DNA from 2 places in the Alloacidobacterium sp. genome. Region 2 is predicted to be linked to the other one. Evidence: predicted binding sites of a transcription regulator. Region 2 holds the regulator's gene; the other holds the start of a gene.
What was found. Region 2 encodes LexA, which represses DNA repair genes until DNA is damaged. Its sites were predicted from a motif close to CANTTCGCTTTTTATTCGC; they were not measured.
Positions count from the first base shown of each region.

Region 1 (6,890 bases), on a different contig from region 2:
GCAACTGAACCTCAGTCAGATCATCTAGGAGTTCTGCGTTATCTAGTTTCAGCCGTGACAAAACAGCGTTGGTCAGCTGAGTTTTGTCCACCGAACTCAAGTCAGGCGACGTCCTGATCGTATGTTCGTAGTCAAGTTCATGAGCTTCGCGTTCACTCCAACGAAAATGATTCGGCGTAGCTGAAATATTGGGCAACTTTTGTGCGCGAGAAAGCCAAGTCAGCCCCATCACCAACAAGACGAGCGTCGTTTTCATTTCTCCAAATCATATGCGCACTACTCAAACAAATCTGGAATGCTGGTGAAGGCGATTCGCGTGGGCGCGGCGGCTTTTGCCAGCAGCATGCTTGCCGGGAACAGCGTGTCGAGGCCGTACTTGTGGTTGAGCGAGTCCATGGTGGTGGAGAGGCGGGTGCGGCGCGATTCGCTTTCGAGCGAGGAAAAGAGGCTGAGCGTGTGCAGGTGTTCGGGGACGAGGTTGCCGAGCCAGACGCCGACGAAGAAGGGCTTCTGCAGCATCTCGCCCTGCGGCATCTCTGACCACAGCTTGCGCAGGGCTTCGACCAGCGTCTGGTTGTCCTGACATTCGACTACGGTCATGCCGCGCGACCAGCCGCTCTGCGGGATGCCGGAATAGTGGCGCTTCTTTGCCGTCTCTTTGGGCACGACGAATTTGACGGAGAGTGCGACGTTTGTTGTCCACAAGTGCGCGGTGCGCAGGCGCATGGCTGCCTTGTGCAGCAGCTTGTGGGCGATGGCGTAGGCGCCGTCGCGGGTGCGGAACTCGGGCGGCAGCATGTGGCTCTGGCTGATGGATTTCTGGTGTTCGAGCTTGGGATCGTTGAAGTCTTCGCCGCGCAACCAGTGGTAGAGCTTTTCGCCGCCAACGCCGCCCCACACATCGCTGAGCTGTTCGTGGTCGAGGGCGAGCAGTTGCTCCATGGTGCGGATGCCGCGGGCGTGCAGGTGCTTTTCCATGCGCGCGCCGATGCCGGGCAGGTCGCGCAGGACTAGCTGTTTCAGGGCGGGCTCGAGGATGTCCTGCGTGAGGGCAACCAGGCCGTCGGGCTTTTCCATGTCGGAGGCGATCTTTGCCAGATAGCGGTTGGGCGCGAGGCCGACGGAGCAGCGCAGGGTGCTGCCTACGTCGCGCCGGATGGTTTCCTTGATGCGGCGCGCGAGATCGAGCGCGGCCATGAGGGGCTGCTCGCGGCCCATGAGGCTGCAGGCCATTTCGTCGATGGACATGACGCTGGCGACTGGGACGCAGGTTTCGACGGCCTTGACGATTTTGTTGTGGTATTCGACGTAGAGCTCATGGCGCGCTTCGACCAGCTCGATGCCGGGGCACATACGCTTGGATTCTCCGACCTGGGTGCCGGTTTTGACACCGAAGGCCTTGGCCTCATAACTGGCGGCGATGCAGCAGGTGGTGTCGGCCATGACGGGGACGACGGCGACGGGGCGGTTGCGCAGCTCGGGGCGGAGTTCCTGCTCGACCGAGGCGAAGTAGGAGTTCAGGTCGAGGAAGAGCCAGCGGACGCGCGGGGTCTGGCTTTCATCGGATTTGGTGAGCGAAGGCACGGGATGTTATTTCGTTATGGCTGAAGAAGCTGCTGAAAAGTCACGTAAGCGAAGATTCCATTACCTCAGGGGCTAAAGCCCGATTTGTCCTAAGCCACTTACGGCATGGCTGAAGCCATGCCCTTACGAAACCTCTATGCGTTATAGGCCATTTTTGGGTTTTACGCAGCCTGTAAAGCCATGCTCTTATAGGGCGAAAGTTTTTCAACACCATGTGAACCTTTGAGGTATCGGACCTTTCAGTGGGCTACGTCTTCGTATTTTATTCGCCTACCTCTGGTCGAATGTATACGAAGCAGAAAAATTCCGCATCTTAAAAATTGGCGTTATGCAGCGTGGATCGCGCGCCGATAAGGCACGCAGGTCACGTCTTCTCACAAAATTTGCTTTCTACCGACAAAAACCAGTGAGATGATAGTGGCAATCACGGGGAGCTGTGGGCATGACGCGGGTTTTCTGGAAGAGGGTTTGAGTATGTGGTTCCTTCACATGCACGATTTGCTGAATCACTTGTCGCGCCTGAGCGACTATTTGCCCGCCATCCTGGTTACGATTGGCGTTGCGATGTTGATTGGGTGCGCCGTGGGTTGCGTCTGCTCTCCTTGCGAGGAGAAAGACGACCTCTTTCACAAAGAGGTCTATTAGAGCGCGGCCGGGCTGCAGAGGCTGCGGAGAATTTCAAGGCCTGGGTTGTTGTTTCTATTTAACCCGGCACTCAAAAAACAATCTAGAAGTGCAGATACAAGCCGACCGCAGGCTCATTGGATATCCGCCAGGTTCCGGTCTTGAATTGAGCCTCACCGTAGTCCGGCGTCTGATGATAGAGTCCGCGATATTGCAGGCGCATCCCAAAGTGTGACGTCAGCAGGGGAAAATCGGCTCCCAGCCCAAAGGTGATCGCGGCCCGCGCCTGCGCGCTGGCGTTCTGGCCACCGTTCAATGTTGGGGCATAGAGCAGCGCACTCACGCCTGCAAGCCCAAACGGCCTGATTCCCAGCAGCCCCGGCGCACTCAGCAGATAGGAGCCTTCAAACTCATGGACGTTGTGCTGAATCGCAAACGGATAGCTGGAGTAGCGGTCAGTGAACCTGGTGTAACCATAACCGGCTTCATAACCAAGCCACGGGTGATATACATGGCGGAAGGTCGCCTGCCCGCCCAGCGAATACAGCGGCGTAACCTTGATGCCGTTGCCGTCTACGGTTGACGTGAACTGCCCAAAGGCGCTCAACGCAACTTCGCTGTTTTTCAGGTAGGTCTGCGCGCCTGCCGGTTGCGCAAGCAGTGACGCTAAAAGCAGCGCCGCAAATATCAAGGAAGGCTTCCAGCCATTACGGTACTTTGCCAACATCAGGTCTCCCTTAGCCATACTAACGAAAGTTGTTGTCGCGCGGCGCAGGTTTCCGCGCCGGCGCTTCACTGGTAAAGTCAAACTATGATCAAAGGCATCACCATAGTGCGGCAGACAAGCACTCCGGCTGTGTTCGACAAGCTGGCAAGCTTTTTCGCCGCGCTTGGGCTGGAGAAAGGCAAAGGCTGGGACGAGGAGCAGAGCCGGGGCCGCGCGTTTCTCGCGCCGCTGGGTAATCTGGAGTTTGTAGACGGGATGCCTCCGTCGAATGCCGATGTCTTTGTCGAGGTCACCAGTCTTGATTCGGTGCATGAGATTGCTGAACGTTGGCTGAGTCAGAACTGGGGCGACAGCACGCCGCACATCACCGCGACTGCCGATACGGACTGGAAGTCGCGGCTCTTTACCGTCGAGCCGGTTCCCGGTGTTGCTTTTTCCTTCTGGGAGTGGTCTGAGCCGCTGAAAGGCAAGCCAATCGCGCTCGAAGGCGATCTTTCGGCAGAAGGTATGCGCTTCGCCATCATCGTGGCGCGGTGGAATGCGGTCATTACAGACCGCCTGCTGCAAGGCGCGCTCGACTGTCTCTATCGCAGCGGAGCGAAGAAAGAAGATGTTCAGGTCATCCGCGTTCCCGGCGCGTGGGAGATTCCCTCAGCCGCGCGCAAAGTTGCCGAGACGGAAAGAGTCGACGCAGTCATCACGCTGGGAGTGCTTTTGCGCGGCGAAACGGCGCATTACGAGGCCATTTACAACGAAGTTTCGCGCGGAATCGGGCAGTCGCAGCAGGATACCGGTATTCCCCATGCCTTCGGTGTACTCACCTGCGAGACGCTTGAGCAGGCCCTCGACCGCGCCGGTCTCAAGGCCGGAAACAAGGGTTTCGAAGCCGCATCTGCTGCCATCGAAATGGTCTCACTGCACCGCAAGATCGGGGCCGGGGTATGAGCTCGGCTCCGGGGAAACGGCGCAAGTCGCGCGAGCTTGCCATGCAGATGCTCTTTCAGCTCGACATGGGCAAGAACACTCCCGACCAGGTGCGCAACACTTTCTGGAAGGCGCGCGAGGAAGACGACGCCGACGTGCGCGGCTTTGCCGAGGACATCTTCCGCGTTGCCGTCGCCCGCGAGCCCGAAGTGACCGACCTGATCGTGAAGCATTCGGCACACTGGCGGCTGGAGCGCATGGCCAGCGTGGACCGGAATGTTCTGCGCATGGCGATTGCCGAGATGCTCGGTTTCCCCGGAACACCCGCGCCCATTGTCATCAATGAGGCGCTGGAAATTGCGCGGCGCTACTCCGCTCCGGAGTCGATCAATTTTCTCAATGGGGTTCTCGATGCAGTGGCCAGGGCCCGGCTGAACGCCTGACCTCAAACTTGCGAGGCGTACCGCAACGCGAGACGTTCCCTTTGGACACGCTGACCACGAGAAAATTATGATGGCGTCCATGTCCATGACCCGCCGGGAATTCCTCCGTTCCAGCGCTTTTGCCGCTGCTGCCTCCACTGTTGCCGTTCACCCGCTATTTGCCAAGGCCGGAAAGCAGGCGCCGTTTCGGCTGGGGATGTGCAGCTATACGTTTCGCGAGTTCGACCGGGCGCATGTGATTCAGTGGATGAAGGAGCTGAAGCTGACCGGCCTGAATGCCAAGGACGTCAAGGACCATCTGCCGATGACTCCGCCCGAGGCGACGCTGGCGGCGGTGGCCGCTTACAAGGCGGCGGGCATCATGCCGCACGCGGTGGGCACGGTCTACTTTCCCAAGGACGAGGACGACGACGTGCGCATGCGCTTCGATTACGCGAAACGCGCTGGTGTGAAGGTGATCGTCGCCGGCGATCCGACGCCGGAGACGCTGCCGCGCATCGAGAAGTTTGTGAAGGAGTACGACATCCGCTTCGCGCTCCACAACCACGGGCCGGAGGACAAGCTCTGGCACTCGCCGCTCGATGTGTTGAAGGTCGTCGGAAACATGGATCCGCGCATGGGCTGCTGCGTCGATGTGGGCCATACGGCGCGCGCAGGCGTTGACCCGGTAGAGGCGATCAAGGCGGTTGGGCCGCGCCTGTTTGACGTGCATATGAAAGATCTCGCCGATATGAAGGTGAAGGAGAGCCAGGTGCCGGTGGGCGAGGGCAAAATGCCCGTCCGCCAGATCTTCGAGACGCTGGTTGCGCTCAATTACAAGGGCTATGTCGATCTAGAGTACGAAATCCACGGTGACGACCCGATGCCCGGAGCGACGGAGAGCATCAACTACATGCGTAAGGTTCTGGGTGAGATGGGGTATGCGGGGTAGTGAGGTTCTCTATAAAGATCCCTGCTCTAATCAGTTAATCATCAGTCATTGCTCAATGCATTAAGACTTAAAGGCACTATGGGCATACTCAAAGTTTCAGCTATAACCATCCCCTCAATTCGCTACTGAACTCCCATATTCGAAGCTTTACAATTAACGCTTGAACCCATGATGAAAACACACCAAGTTAGTAAGACCCACTACAAAGTCAGCGACTTTATCACTTGGGCCAAGGCTGGGACACTCATTCTTAGTCCCTCATTCCAGCGTCGTTCTGTGTGGCCAACGGGAGCTAAATCATTTCTCATAGACACGATTGTAAGGGGTCTACCAATCCCGATAATCTTCCTGCGGGAACAAAAAACTGACCTTGAAAGTCTCGAGCCGAAGCGTGAAGTTGTGGACGGTCAACAACGGATTAGGACACTACTGGCATTTCTCACGCCAGCTTTAGTTAAGAACTTCGATCCCAATCGAGATGAGTTCACCATCAAGGCTGCCCACAATAAAGAGCTGCTGGTAAAGCGTTCAAGGAATTGCCGCCTGGCGTAAAGCAGACAATCCTCGATTATCAATTCAGTGTCCATGTTCTCCCATCAAGTGTTGATGATCGAGAAGTGCTGCAAATATTTGCACGCATGAATGCGACTGGTCTCAAACTGAATGCACAAGAACTGCGCAACGCCGCATATTTTGGTGAGTTCAAAACATCCGTATACGCAATATCTGCGGAGCAGTTGCGGCGATGGAGAGAGTGGAGAATATTTTCTGAGTCACAGATCTCTCGAATGTTAGAGGTTGAAATTACCAGTGAATTTCTTCAGATCATGATTAAGGGGCTTGTAGGTAAAACTCAAAAAGCTCTCGATAATTTGTACAGAGATCTGGAAGAAATATGGTCTGAACGAGCAGAGGGAGAACGTCGGTTCAGGCACTGCATGGAAGAACTAGCCCGCACGGTTGGCTCCGATTTGGCTAATACTGCATTTACCAATCGTGCTGCTTTTTATGCTCTCTTCGCTGTGGTCTATGACGCTTCATTCGAGATTGGCTCTTTGCTGAAAAAGAAAAAAGCGGTGGATCTTCCAGCCAATTTCAGATCACGCGTTCTACATGTAAGCGACACGCTTCAAATGGGAAAGGCACCAGATAAGGTGATAGACGCGCTCGCGCGACGTACGACACACAAAGACTCTCGTAAGACCGTTGTCGATTATCTGAAGTCTCGACTCATTCATGGCTAGGTCGGCGAGGGCAGTTTCGGATGACTTTACGGCTCGCTTGCGGAAGTTTGAGCGTTCCCGAGCAAAGCTTGAACAACTGTTCTTGAATGGGTATGTAACTCGTCACGATATTCACTTATTCTATGAAGGCATCTTCCTAAGAACTGTTACATCCTTTGAGGCCTTAATGGATGACCTATTCATCGGGCTTCTGACTGGCGGGATTACATCGAGACGCCACATTTGTCCCAGGGTAAATTTTCGGTCTACTGTGATTGCAAGAGATGTGGTGTTAGGTGGGAAAGCATATATCGATTGGCTCCCGTACCATTTTACTGAGAAACGCGCGCTTGCTTTTTTTCGTCGGGGGCAACCCTTCAGCAATTTAGATAAAGCAGACAAGAAGGCCCTTGATCGGATTTTGACGATTCGAA
Region 1 is NZ_DASQIX010000025.1:50,583-57,472, reverse strand. It holds gene VEV40_RS05610 (hypothetical protein) at 1-256, opposite strand, end outside; gene VEV40_RS05605 (DNA polymerase Y family protein) at 277-1,584, opposite strand; gene VEV40_RS05600 (hypothetical protein) at 2,059-2,229, shown strand; gene VEV40_RS05595 (hypothetical protein) at 2,312-2,935, opposite strand; gene ribH (6,7-dimethyl-8-ribityllumazine synthase) at 3,020-3,880, shown strand; gene nusB (transcription antitermination factor NusB) at 3,877-4,302, shown strand; gene VEV40_RS05580 (sugar phosphate isomerase/epimerase) at 4,370-5,233, shown strand; gene VEV40_RS20675 (DUF262 domain-containing protein) at 5,402-5,785, shown strand; gene VEV40_RS05575 (hypothetical protein) at 5,770-6,477, shown strand.
Region 1: the regulator LexA is predicted to act here: its motif matches at 1,836-1,854, upstream of VEV40_RS05605 (DNA polymerase Y family protein).

Region 2 (9,871 bases):
TTCTGCATATAGCTCTGAAGGGAATTGAGCAGCAACATCTCGGAGCTGCGACTGGTTTCTCTGTCGCTGCGGGAGAAGACTGGGACGCATTTGTCACCGTGGCCGTCTGTCAAAACTGTGGCGGAATTGAGTGCCTGGCCGGAATCCCTGGCAGCGTAGGCGGTACTCCGGTGCAGAACGTCGGTGCTTACGGGCAGGAGGTGGCGGAGACAATCCGTCTCGTTCGTGCTCTGGACTTGCAGGCAACGCGCTTTGTTGACTTGAGCGCGGCAGAATGTGGATTTGCCTATCGGCGCAGTATCTTCAACTCTTCGCACCGTGATCGATATATCGTCACCAGTGTTCAATATGAATTGAAAAATGGCGTAGATCCAGTAGTTTCCTACGCAGATCTAAAGCGATACTTCCAGAATTGGAAATTCTCGCCAGCCTTGCCTGAAGTCAGTTCAGCAGTGCGCGAAATTCGCCGAGGCAAAGGGATGCTGATTGTGCCGGGCGACCCGGATTGCCGCAGTGCCGGCAGCTTCTTCAAAAACCCAGTTATCTCCGCGGAGCATTTTGAACAGATCGTGACGAGTTCGAACGGCGCGAATGTGCCGCATTATCCCGTAGCAGACGGACAAGTAAAGGTTCCTGCCGCATGGCTGCTCGATCAGGCTGGTTTTCATAAGGGATATGTGCTGGGGCGGGCGGGCATTTCGAGCAAGCATACGCTGGCGCTCATCAACCGTGATGGAGCATCTGCGAGCGACATTGCCGCATTGAGAGACGTAATTATCGCTATGGTTGTCGAGAAGTTTGCGATTCATCTTGAGCCCGAGCCTGTGTGGGTTGGTTGATAGCTCCAAGCTGGCGCAGAAGCCGCTCTCGCCGGGATGCGAGCACCTGCTGCACTGGTCCTTGTACGTCTAATCGGCCATTCTCAATCACAATTACATCAGCGGCGGTCTGATACGCCTCGGCCAGGTCGTGTGAGACATAAAGAGCGGGCACTTTGCGGACTGCCAGCCATGTGGTCAACTCTCCAAGTATCGACTCCTTCAGATCAGCATCCAGACCTGAGAAAGGCTCATCGAGCATGAGCAGCTTTGGCTCCGGCGCCAGTGCGCGAGCCAAGGCGACACGCTGATATTCTCCCCCGGACAATTCTTTGGGAAGGCGTTCTGCCAGCGCCTCTACCCGGAAGAGGCGCAGCATCTCTTCGACGCGCTGTTCTCGCTCGGCTGGAGCGAGAGCGTGAAGCCCGAAGGCCACATTGCGCCGCGCTGTCATATGCGGAAAGAGCGTCGGCTGCTGGGTGACATAGCCGATTTTTCGTTTGCCAGCTGGAATATTCAAGCCTCGCAGCACGTCGAGAAGCGCGTGATTCAGCAGAATGAGTCTCCCGTTCTGCGGCTGGATGAGGCCAGCAAGGATGCGAAGTATGGTACTTTTTCCCGCGCCGGAAGGACCGAAGAGCACCGTCCATGGAGACATCAGGCTGAAGCTAATGCGCAGGTCGAGCGTACCGATTCGGTGTTCAATCTCCGCGCTGAGAAAGGGAATGTCAGGCACGGCGCGCCTGCCTTCCCCATCCATAGACGAGGATGAGCGCCAGCAGCGAAACACTCAGCAGCAGAATGGCGGTGTGGTTGGCCTGGGTGTAGCGGAAATCCTGCACCTGGTCGTAGATCGCAATGGAGAGCGTCCGTGTTGCGCCGGGAATATCGCCGCCGATCATAAGCACAACGCCGAACTCGCCAACAGTATGCGTAAAACAGAGCACTGCGGCGGTAAGGATTGAGCGGCGAGCCAGCGGCAGCAGCAGATCGAAGAGAATTCGTAGGCGACCTGCGCCGAGGAGCGTCGCGGCATCCAGGACCTCCGGGGAAATGGCAGAGAATCCCGCTGTGATGGGCTGCACCGCAAAGGGAAGGCTATAGATCATCGAGCCGATGACCAGTCCGCTGAAGGAAAAGGCCACAGGATGGCCGATGATGTGAATCAGCAATCGTCCGGGAGCAGTGCGCGGGCCGAGCAGAACAAGCAGATAGAAGCCGAGAACCGTTGGCGGCAGAAGGAGCGGCAAAGTTGCAACAGCTTCGACAATTGGTCTCCATCGCGCCTTGCCGAACGTGAGCCAGTGGCAAAGCGGAATAGCGGCGCATAGCAGGAGAAGTGTAGTCAGGACGGCAAGCTTGAATGTGAGCCAGAGCGTTTGCGCGTCCATCAGCTTGCAGGCTCTAGTCCCCGCGCGGCCAATTCCTTCTGGACAGGAGGCGACAGCAGATAGTCGAGGAACTCATGCGCCTGCGTCCGATGAGCAGAGTTTTTCAGAATAACGGCGCCCTGCAGGATGGGCGGATAGGAGTCATGTGGCATCGCGATATAGTGACCGTTTGCTTTTAGCCGTTCTGAGAGCACGGAGGTGAGAGAAATTAATCCAGCTTGTGCGTTGCCTGAATCCACATATTGCGCCGTTTGCGCGATGTTTTCCGCAACGACCAGCTTCGATTTGAGCTGGTCGTAAAGGCCGAGATTCTTCAACGAAGCTTCAGCGGCGCGTCCATAGGGAGCGTGTTGCGCGTTGGCGATGGCCAGTGTCTTCAGCGCTGGATCGCGCAGCGTATTCACGGAAAGCGGGCGGAATGGCGAATCATTGCGCACCCAGAGGACCAGCGTACCGCGCGCATACGCGACGGGCTTATCAGCGTCAGCGAGTCCTTCTGAGATCACCCGCTGCGGAAATGAGAGGTCAGCAGCCATAAAGAGATCGAAAGGCGCGCCGTTCTGAATCTGCGTTGCCAGCGTCGCGGACGATTTGTACGACGCATCAACGTGGATGTGTGTCTGTTCCTCAAACTCCGCAAGTATCGGCGGCAGGACGGGTTGGAGATCGGCGGCGGCGGCCAGCCGAAGGGCCTGAGCGTTTGCCAGAGGAGCGAAGAGCAGAAGCAGGAGGAGCCTATACACGCAGCACCATGACCTCTGTGGATTTGATGAGCGCGGCGACGGTTTCTCCCACTTTGAGCTGCATCTCGCGCGCGGCCTCGGCGGTGATGATGGAGTTGATGATCTGCCCGCCGATCGAGAGCTTGACTTGCGCGAGCAGCCCGTCGATCCTGATTTCAACAATGCGGCCCACAAGCTGGTTGCGCCCGCTCAGAGCGCGCATCATCTGCCGCTTTGGCGTGTCCGGTTGTTTCGCTTTGTGAAGAAGGCTATCCAGTTCCCCTTCGGGAATGCGGTAGTGTCCTCCGGGCGTTTTCACCGCCTTGATTTTTCCGTGATACAGCCATTGCTTGACCGTCGGATAGGAAATGCCGAGTCGCAATGCGGCTTCACGCGGAGTCAGGAGCGATGCCATGCGGCGATTTTATACGATATTGTCGATTTGGCCGCTCATATCAGTCGAATTTCTATTATTTATCGAGTTGTACCCCCCTTATTTTGTACAAAGATCCTTTGTTTTCAGCAGTTTACAGATGCAATTCTGTACGAAGATTGTCTGTTTTCAATGGTTTAGGTGCTCTTTCAGAATTGCTTCGCAAAAAGGAAAAGCCCGCATCATTAGCGGGCTTCTTCTCTCTATTCCTATTCTAACAATTCAGGGCATAATTACCGGTCAAATTGGCCATTGTTTTTAATTTTTGGAATGTGTGGGTTAGAAGATCTCCACCGCCTTAGGGACTTGACAAGATTTTGGGGTGGCCCTTGGAGCCCCAGCCTGCGGCAGAGAGGTATGGCTCTTCGAGCCGGTTTTCATTCACTGGCCTAAAAGGCCCGATACTTCTAGGCTCCCATTATCATCTGGCGAGCTTTTCCGAGGGCGGATGCTAGGCTAAGAACATCCATGGAAAATTCTGGGCACAAATTGCGGTGCACGGGGTGTGGGCGTGTCGTTGAACAGGGCGAGTTGAAAGAGAACTTTCGGTGCGAATGCGGCGACTTGTATGAAGTTGTGTACCCCTCGTGGAGCGCGGGCATGGCCGAGATTCGCAAGCCCAACGCGAGCGCGCTGCGCTGGCTGTGGAAAGAGCGCTGCGTTTCTCAGTCCGACGCTGATCGGAGCGGTGTGTGGCGCTTCCGCGAATTACTGCACATTCTGCGCGATGAGGCGAACATCGTCTCGCTGCACGAGGGAAACACTCCGCTCTATCAACTGCGGAAGGTCGCGAAATCGACAGGTATTGAGCAGCTTTTCGCCAAGCATCAGGGAATGAATCCGACTGGCTCATTTAAAGACGCTGGGATGACGGCGGCGCTTTCTGTGGCGCATGAGCTTGGCTTTGAGTGGGTGGCCTGCGCTTCAACCGGGAACACATCGGCGGCGATGGCCGCTTACGCCGCGCGGGCGGGTATGCGCAGTCTGGTGCTGATTCCGGAAGGAAAGATTGCGTGGGGCAAGCTGTCGCAGGCCATGGATTATGGCGCGCTTACGCTGCAGTTGCGCACGGATTTTGACGGCTGCGTGCGCGTGTTGAATGATGTGGTGAAGCGGGCTCCGGTTTATTTGCTGAATTCGGTGAATCCGTATCGTCTGGAAGGGCAGAAGACTCCTGCGTTGGAGATTGCCGAGGCTTTCGAATGGGAAGTTCCTGATCATCTGATCGTTCCCGGCGGAAACCTTGCTAACAGCTCTGCTCTGGGCAAGGCGTTCCTGGAGATGAAGCATCTGGGACTGACGGCAAAGCTGCCAAAGATTTCCGTGATTCAGGCGGAGGGTGCGAACCCGTTGTACCGAAGTTTGCAGGAGAACGGCGGCGAGACGTTGGAACCTGTGGAAGCGCAGACACGGGCATCGGCCATTCGCATTGGCAATCCGGCGTCGTGGAAGAAGGCAGTGCGCGTCATCCAGCAGACCGGCGGGTATTGTGAGCAGGTGAGCGAAGCCGAGATTGCGCTGGCGAAAGCCGAAATCGGGGCGGAAGGCATCGGGTGCGAGCCTGCGTCTGCGGTGACGCTCGCCGGTTTGAAGAAATTAGCACGGCAGGGCAAAGTGCAATCTGCCGAGAGGGTCGTGCTGCTGCTTACCGGGCATACGCTCAAAGATTCGGACTATACGATCGCTTACCATCGCGGCGAACTGCTGAAGGCGTATGAGGTTGGCGGGTTGCGTCCTGAGATTGAATTGACGCGGCGCAATGCGGTCGAGCTGGATGCGTCAGCGGACAATGTACTGAAGGAACTCGAAAGGGCCGCGGGGCGATGAGTAAAGAGCGGCTTCATCTGCGACTGCCGGCGACTTCGGCCAATCTGGGGCCGGGGTTTGATGCGCTTGCCCTTGCGCTGACGTTGTATCTTGAGGTCGAAGCTGCTCCAGCAGAGCGCTATGCGATTCACGCGAGCGGACGCAATGCCGATGTGTGCGGCGCGCTGGAGCGGAACCTGCTGCTACACACTTACAAGACAGTTCTGCAGAAACAGAACGCTGCGGAAATACCGCTGCAGCTCGAAGTCCGGAACGGGATTCCTCTGGGCATGGGCTGCGGTTCGTCGGCTGCAACACGGCTGGCTGGTGTGGCGCTGGCATCACACTTCGGCGGGCTTGGCTGGGACCGGCGCCGTATCCTCGCGGAAGCGTCTCGTTTAGAAGGCCATCCCGATAACACGGCGGCCTGCTGGCTGGGGGGATTTACCGTGGCATGCTGGCATGGCGATGAAGTGGAAGCCATTTCGCTGACGCCTCGCAACCAATGGCAGGCATTTGTCGTGATGCCGCTGAAGCCGCTGGCAACAACGATCTCGCGCAAGGTGGTTCCTGAGATGTTCAGCCGTGCCGACGTAGTCGCCAACCTGCAGCGGGTGGCGCTGCTGACAGCCGCATTCGCCACCGGATATGGGGAACTACTCTCAACAGCGGTTGAGGACAAACTACATCAACCTTATCGCGCGGAAGTTTGTTCGCTTTTGAAGAAACTGCTGCCGCTATCAGGACAGGGAGACATCCTTAGTGTCACGCTGAGCGGGGCTGGACCATCCGTTCTGTTGCTGGTGCAGCCGGGCATTGGTAACGATGCCACAAAAGAACTTGTGCGAAAGCATGCAGATGGTGAACAGATAGAGATACTGGAATGCGGCCTTCAACTGAATCCAGCACTGTGCCGGATTGAGCGCCTGACGAGATAGCTACCTGATTCAAGGTTACTTTTTGCGTTACCTAAGTTTTCTTTACACGGGCCATGCAAACAGTTAATTTCGCTTTCGTGGGCAGTTCTGGGGGAGGGCTGCTCTAGCGCCCGTGACTCATAACGTGAGTCCGGGCGCTTTTATTTTTTGAGACAATTCGAGTACTCCGGAACCGTATCCTGTTGCGACCTTTGCGCACCATTTATCATCAAATGAGTTGCTTTGTGGACTCAAGAGAGTCGGAAGGGTATGAAGGAGGAGCATGGCAGGTCTGGCGGTGGTAGAAGTAAACGATGCGAGTTTTGAGCAGGAGGTGCTTCAGTCGGATCAGCCTGTTCTGGTTGATTTCTGGGCGGCATGGTGCGGGCCGTGCAAGGCTTTGGCGCCGATTGTCGATGAGGTCGCTTCAGAGTACAGTGGCAAGCTGAAGGTGATGAAGATGGACGTGGACCGGAACCAAGCCACCCCTATGCGCTATGGAATCCGCGGTATTCCAGCGCTACTGCTCTTCAAAGGTGGAAAAGTCGCCGACCAGATTGTTGGATATGTTCCAAAGGACACCATTGCGCGCAGCATTTCCCGCGTGATTGGATAAGCATTCGTTTTGAAATCGGGAAAAGCCCGGCGGGAAGCCGGGCTTTGCTATCTATACTTTCTGAGAAGACCATGTACGCGCGCCTGAATGGCTACTTGGGCCGCCGGCACATAAATAGGATCCATTTCGATATTGGATGGCTGCAGACGAACCATAGATCCTTCCAGATAGTAGCGCTTCAGTGTGGTTTCCGCACCGTTCACAAGGGCGACAACAATGTCTCCCTGGTGCGCGGTGCGTGTCTTTTCAACTAATACATAATCTCCATCAATAATGTGTTCGTCTCGCATCGAATCGCCACGAACTCTAAGCGCAAATGCATTGTCGCGGCCGATCAGGTCGGAGAAAGATATAGTTTCGACATTTTCCGAGGTTTCCAGAGGAAATCCTGCGGAAATGGTACCCATCAATGGAATCAAGCGCTCGTTTTTACTCTGGGCCGGTACCAGATCGATTGAGCGGCTGCGATTATGCGCGCGACGCAGAAGACCTTTGCTTTCCAGGTTAGTGAGATGCTTGTGTACCGTAGCCAGCGATTTGAGGTCGAGTCCGCGTGCAATTTCTTCAAAGGAGGGCGAGTAGCCATTGCGTTGCTCAAAGCCGGAGATGAAATCCAGCACTTCCTTTTGCCTTCGTGTTACCGCCATAGATCGCATTGTAGCGAATAAAAAGCGAATCATAGACAACTTTTTGCGGGCTGGACTGGGTTATTTCCTGTATGCGCGGATAGCCGTCACGATAAGGGCCATCCGAGTCAAGATCGTTTCGCGCTTTAATTTCTCACTTGCCCATTCTGGAACTGCTCGATCAAGTCATTTCCATTTCTGAACGCTCCGCAATTTTGCGCTCAAGATTGCATTGTGTTCCACCTGCGCTACAGGAGAAGGTGGAGACACGACAAGGAGCCACTGAATGCGTTTGTTGATTGCGGAAGACGATCGCGCACTTCAGGTTTTATTACGGAAAGCCATGGAGGCTGACGGTCATCGAGTCATGGTTGCGGGTGATGGTCAAACAGCAGCCGATATCTTTGCCTCGGACGCGCCCGATCTGATCATTCTTGATCTCAATCTTCCGCGCAAAGATGGCGCGGAAGTCCTCAAGTTTATTCGCTCGATCAATGACGAAATTCCCATTCTGATTCTTACAGCGAGGATCGAATTGGACACAAAGGTCCGTTGCCTCGACATGGGGGCTGATGACTGCATGCAGAAGCCGTTTTCCCTGCGGGAGCTGCGCGCTCGTTGCCGGGCATTGACACGGCGCAAACGAGAAACTGGACTTGTGCTGCGGTATGCAGATCTTGAGCTGGATCGCATAAATCGCTCAGTGAAGCGCGACGGCGTAGCGGTGGTGTTAACCAATCGGGAATTTGCCCTTCTTGAATGCCTGCTGCAAGGCCGTGGGCAATCGATTTCACGGACAGATCTGCTTGAGCGCGTTTGGGAGGCGAAAACGAGCGCCAACACAAACATTGTGGATGTATATGTGAATTATTTGCGCCGAAAGCTGAACGATACCGGCGCCAACCCACTGATCCAAACGGTGCGGGGCCAGGGGTATGCGATTGCGCGCCTGAACATGACCGAGAAAGGAGATCTTGAATGGTGACTTTGTCTCCCCCGATGAAACGCGAGGCGGTGGCCCCGATGCGAACGGCAGTGCTTGCCAGCGCCGATGTCTCTTTTCGCCAACGGGTAAGGGAAACACTGGCCGGCCTGCACTGGACGATTCGGGAAGCTGGCGGTGGGGCAGAGGCGCTGGCATATCTGGACAGCGCTCCGGCCGAGGTGGTGATTCTCGATTCATGGCTTCCCGATCTTGAAGTGCAGGAATTTATTGAAGATTTCGGGCGGCTCTATCCTGCAACCGATCTCGTGACGGTCGACGGAACCAACACGGAAAAAACACCGCGCAGTCCCCGCCGGAACGAGATCCTGTTCGCACTGCGGCAGGCCCAGGACGAGGACGGTGCAATATGGAATGGCGCGCCAGTTATCGAGTGGCGCGACTGCGCAGGCTGCCGCGCCGCTCGAAAACCTCGCTTCAACAAGCGAACGCATGTTCCCCGACCCATTGTGCAGACTGCCGGAGTTTATCGGGAACCATCCGGCAATGCTGGAAGTAAGCCGCCGTATCCGCCTGGTTGCGCAACGCAGCACACCGGTGCTGGTGCAGGGGCCGACTGGAACCGGCAAGGAAATGGTGGCGAAGGCCCTGCACCGGTTAAGCGCGCGCTCATCACGTCCGTTTGTCGCGTTGAACTGCGCCGCAATTCCTGAAGCGCTGCTCGAAACTGAACTTTTCGGACATACCCGCGAAGCTTTTACCGGTGCCGTGCAGGGGCGCGTGGGCCGCATTGAAGCAGCACAGGGCGGGACATTGTTTCTCGACGAGATCGGCGAGATGCCGCTGCAGCTACAGGCGAAGCTGCTTCGCTTTGTCGAATGTGGAGAGCTGCAACGTGTGGGCGATAACGACCCGGTGCGGGTCGATGTCAGGATCGTTGCCGCGACGCATCGCTCACTGGCGAAGCTCGCGGCTGAAGGAACGTTTCGCGCTGATCTCTATTACCGGCTTGCCGTTTTCCTTATCAAAACCCCGGACCTGCAATCCCATAAGGGAGACCTGCCTCTGCTGGTGCAGCATTTTCTTGCGGCGATGGCGGAAACCAGCCCGGCGAAGTCCATCAAAGAACCGGCAATGGCAAAGCTGGAAGGATATGGCTGGCCCGGCAATGTGCGCGAGCTGGAACATGTGCTTGAACGCGCATGGATTCTCGCTGAAAATCGGCCGGAGATTGGCATAGATGAAATTGAGTTTGGAGAAGAGGCCGGAGCATTCTGAGGATTTTCTAATCTCAGGGCGCAAGTTCGGGCCGTCGTCTGCAACAGAAAACAGCGGAACCGTATCTCTGTCCTGACCATCGGCAAATTTCAGGTGAAGGTGAGCGAATGCAGATAACAACCCCAATGAGCGATGCGCTGGAACAGTATCTCAATCTATCAGCCTTGAGTTGAAGCTGACCGCCGAGAACATGGCGAACGCCAATATGACGGGATACACGAACCAGTTGCCGGAGTGGCGGCGAACGATCCGGTGACGATCGATGGAACCAGCTATGGACAGGGCGTGACCATGACGGGGCCGTCCTCGCAGCGTGATCTG
Region 2 is NZ_DASQIX010000003.1:149,558-159,428, reverse strand. It holds gene VEV40_RS01250 (UDP-N-acetylmuramate dehydrogenase) at 1-839, shown strand, start outside; gene VEV40_RS01245 (ATP-binding cassette domain-containing protein) at 781-1,554, opposite strand; gene modB (molybdate ABC transporter permease subunit) at 1,547-2,209, opposite strand; gene modA (molybdate ABC transporter substrate-binding protein) at 2,209-2,952, opposite strand; gene VEV40_RS01230 (helix-turn-helix transcriptional regulator) at 2,945-3,346, opposite strand; gene thrC (threonine synthase) at 3,965-5,191, shown strand; gene thrB (homoserine kinase) at 5,188-6,108, shown strand; gene trxA (thioredoxin) at 6,371-6,703, shown strand; gene lexA (transcriptional repressor LexA) at 6,751-7,350, opposite strand; gene VEV40_RS01205 (response regulator transcription factor) at 7,616-8,314, shown strand; gene VEV40_RS01200 (sigma-54 dependent transcriptional regulator) at 8,819-9,550, shown strand; partial or broken gene VEV40_RS20625 (FlgK family flagellar hook-associated protein) at 9,842-9,871, shown strand, end outside.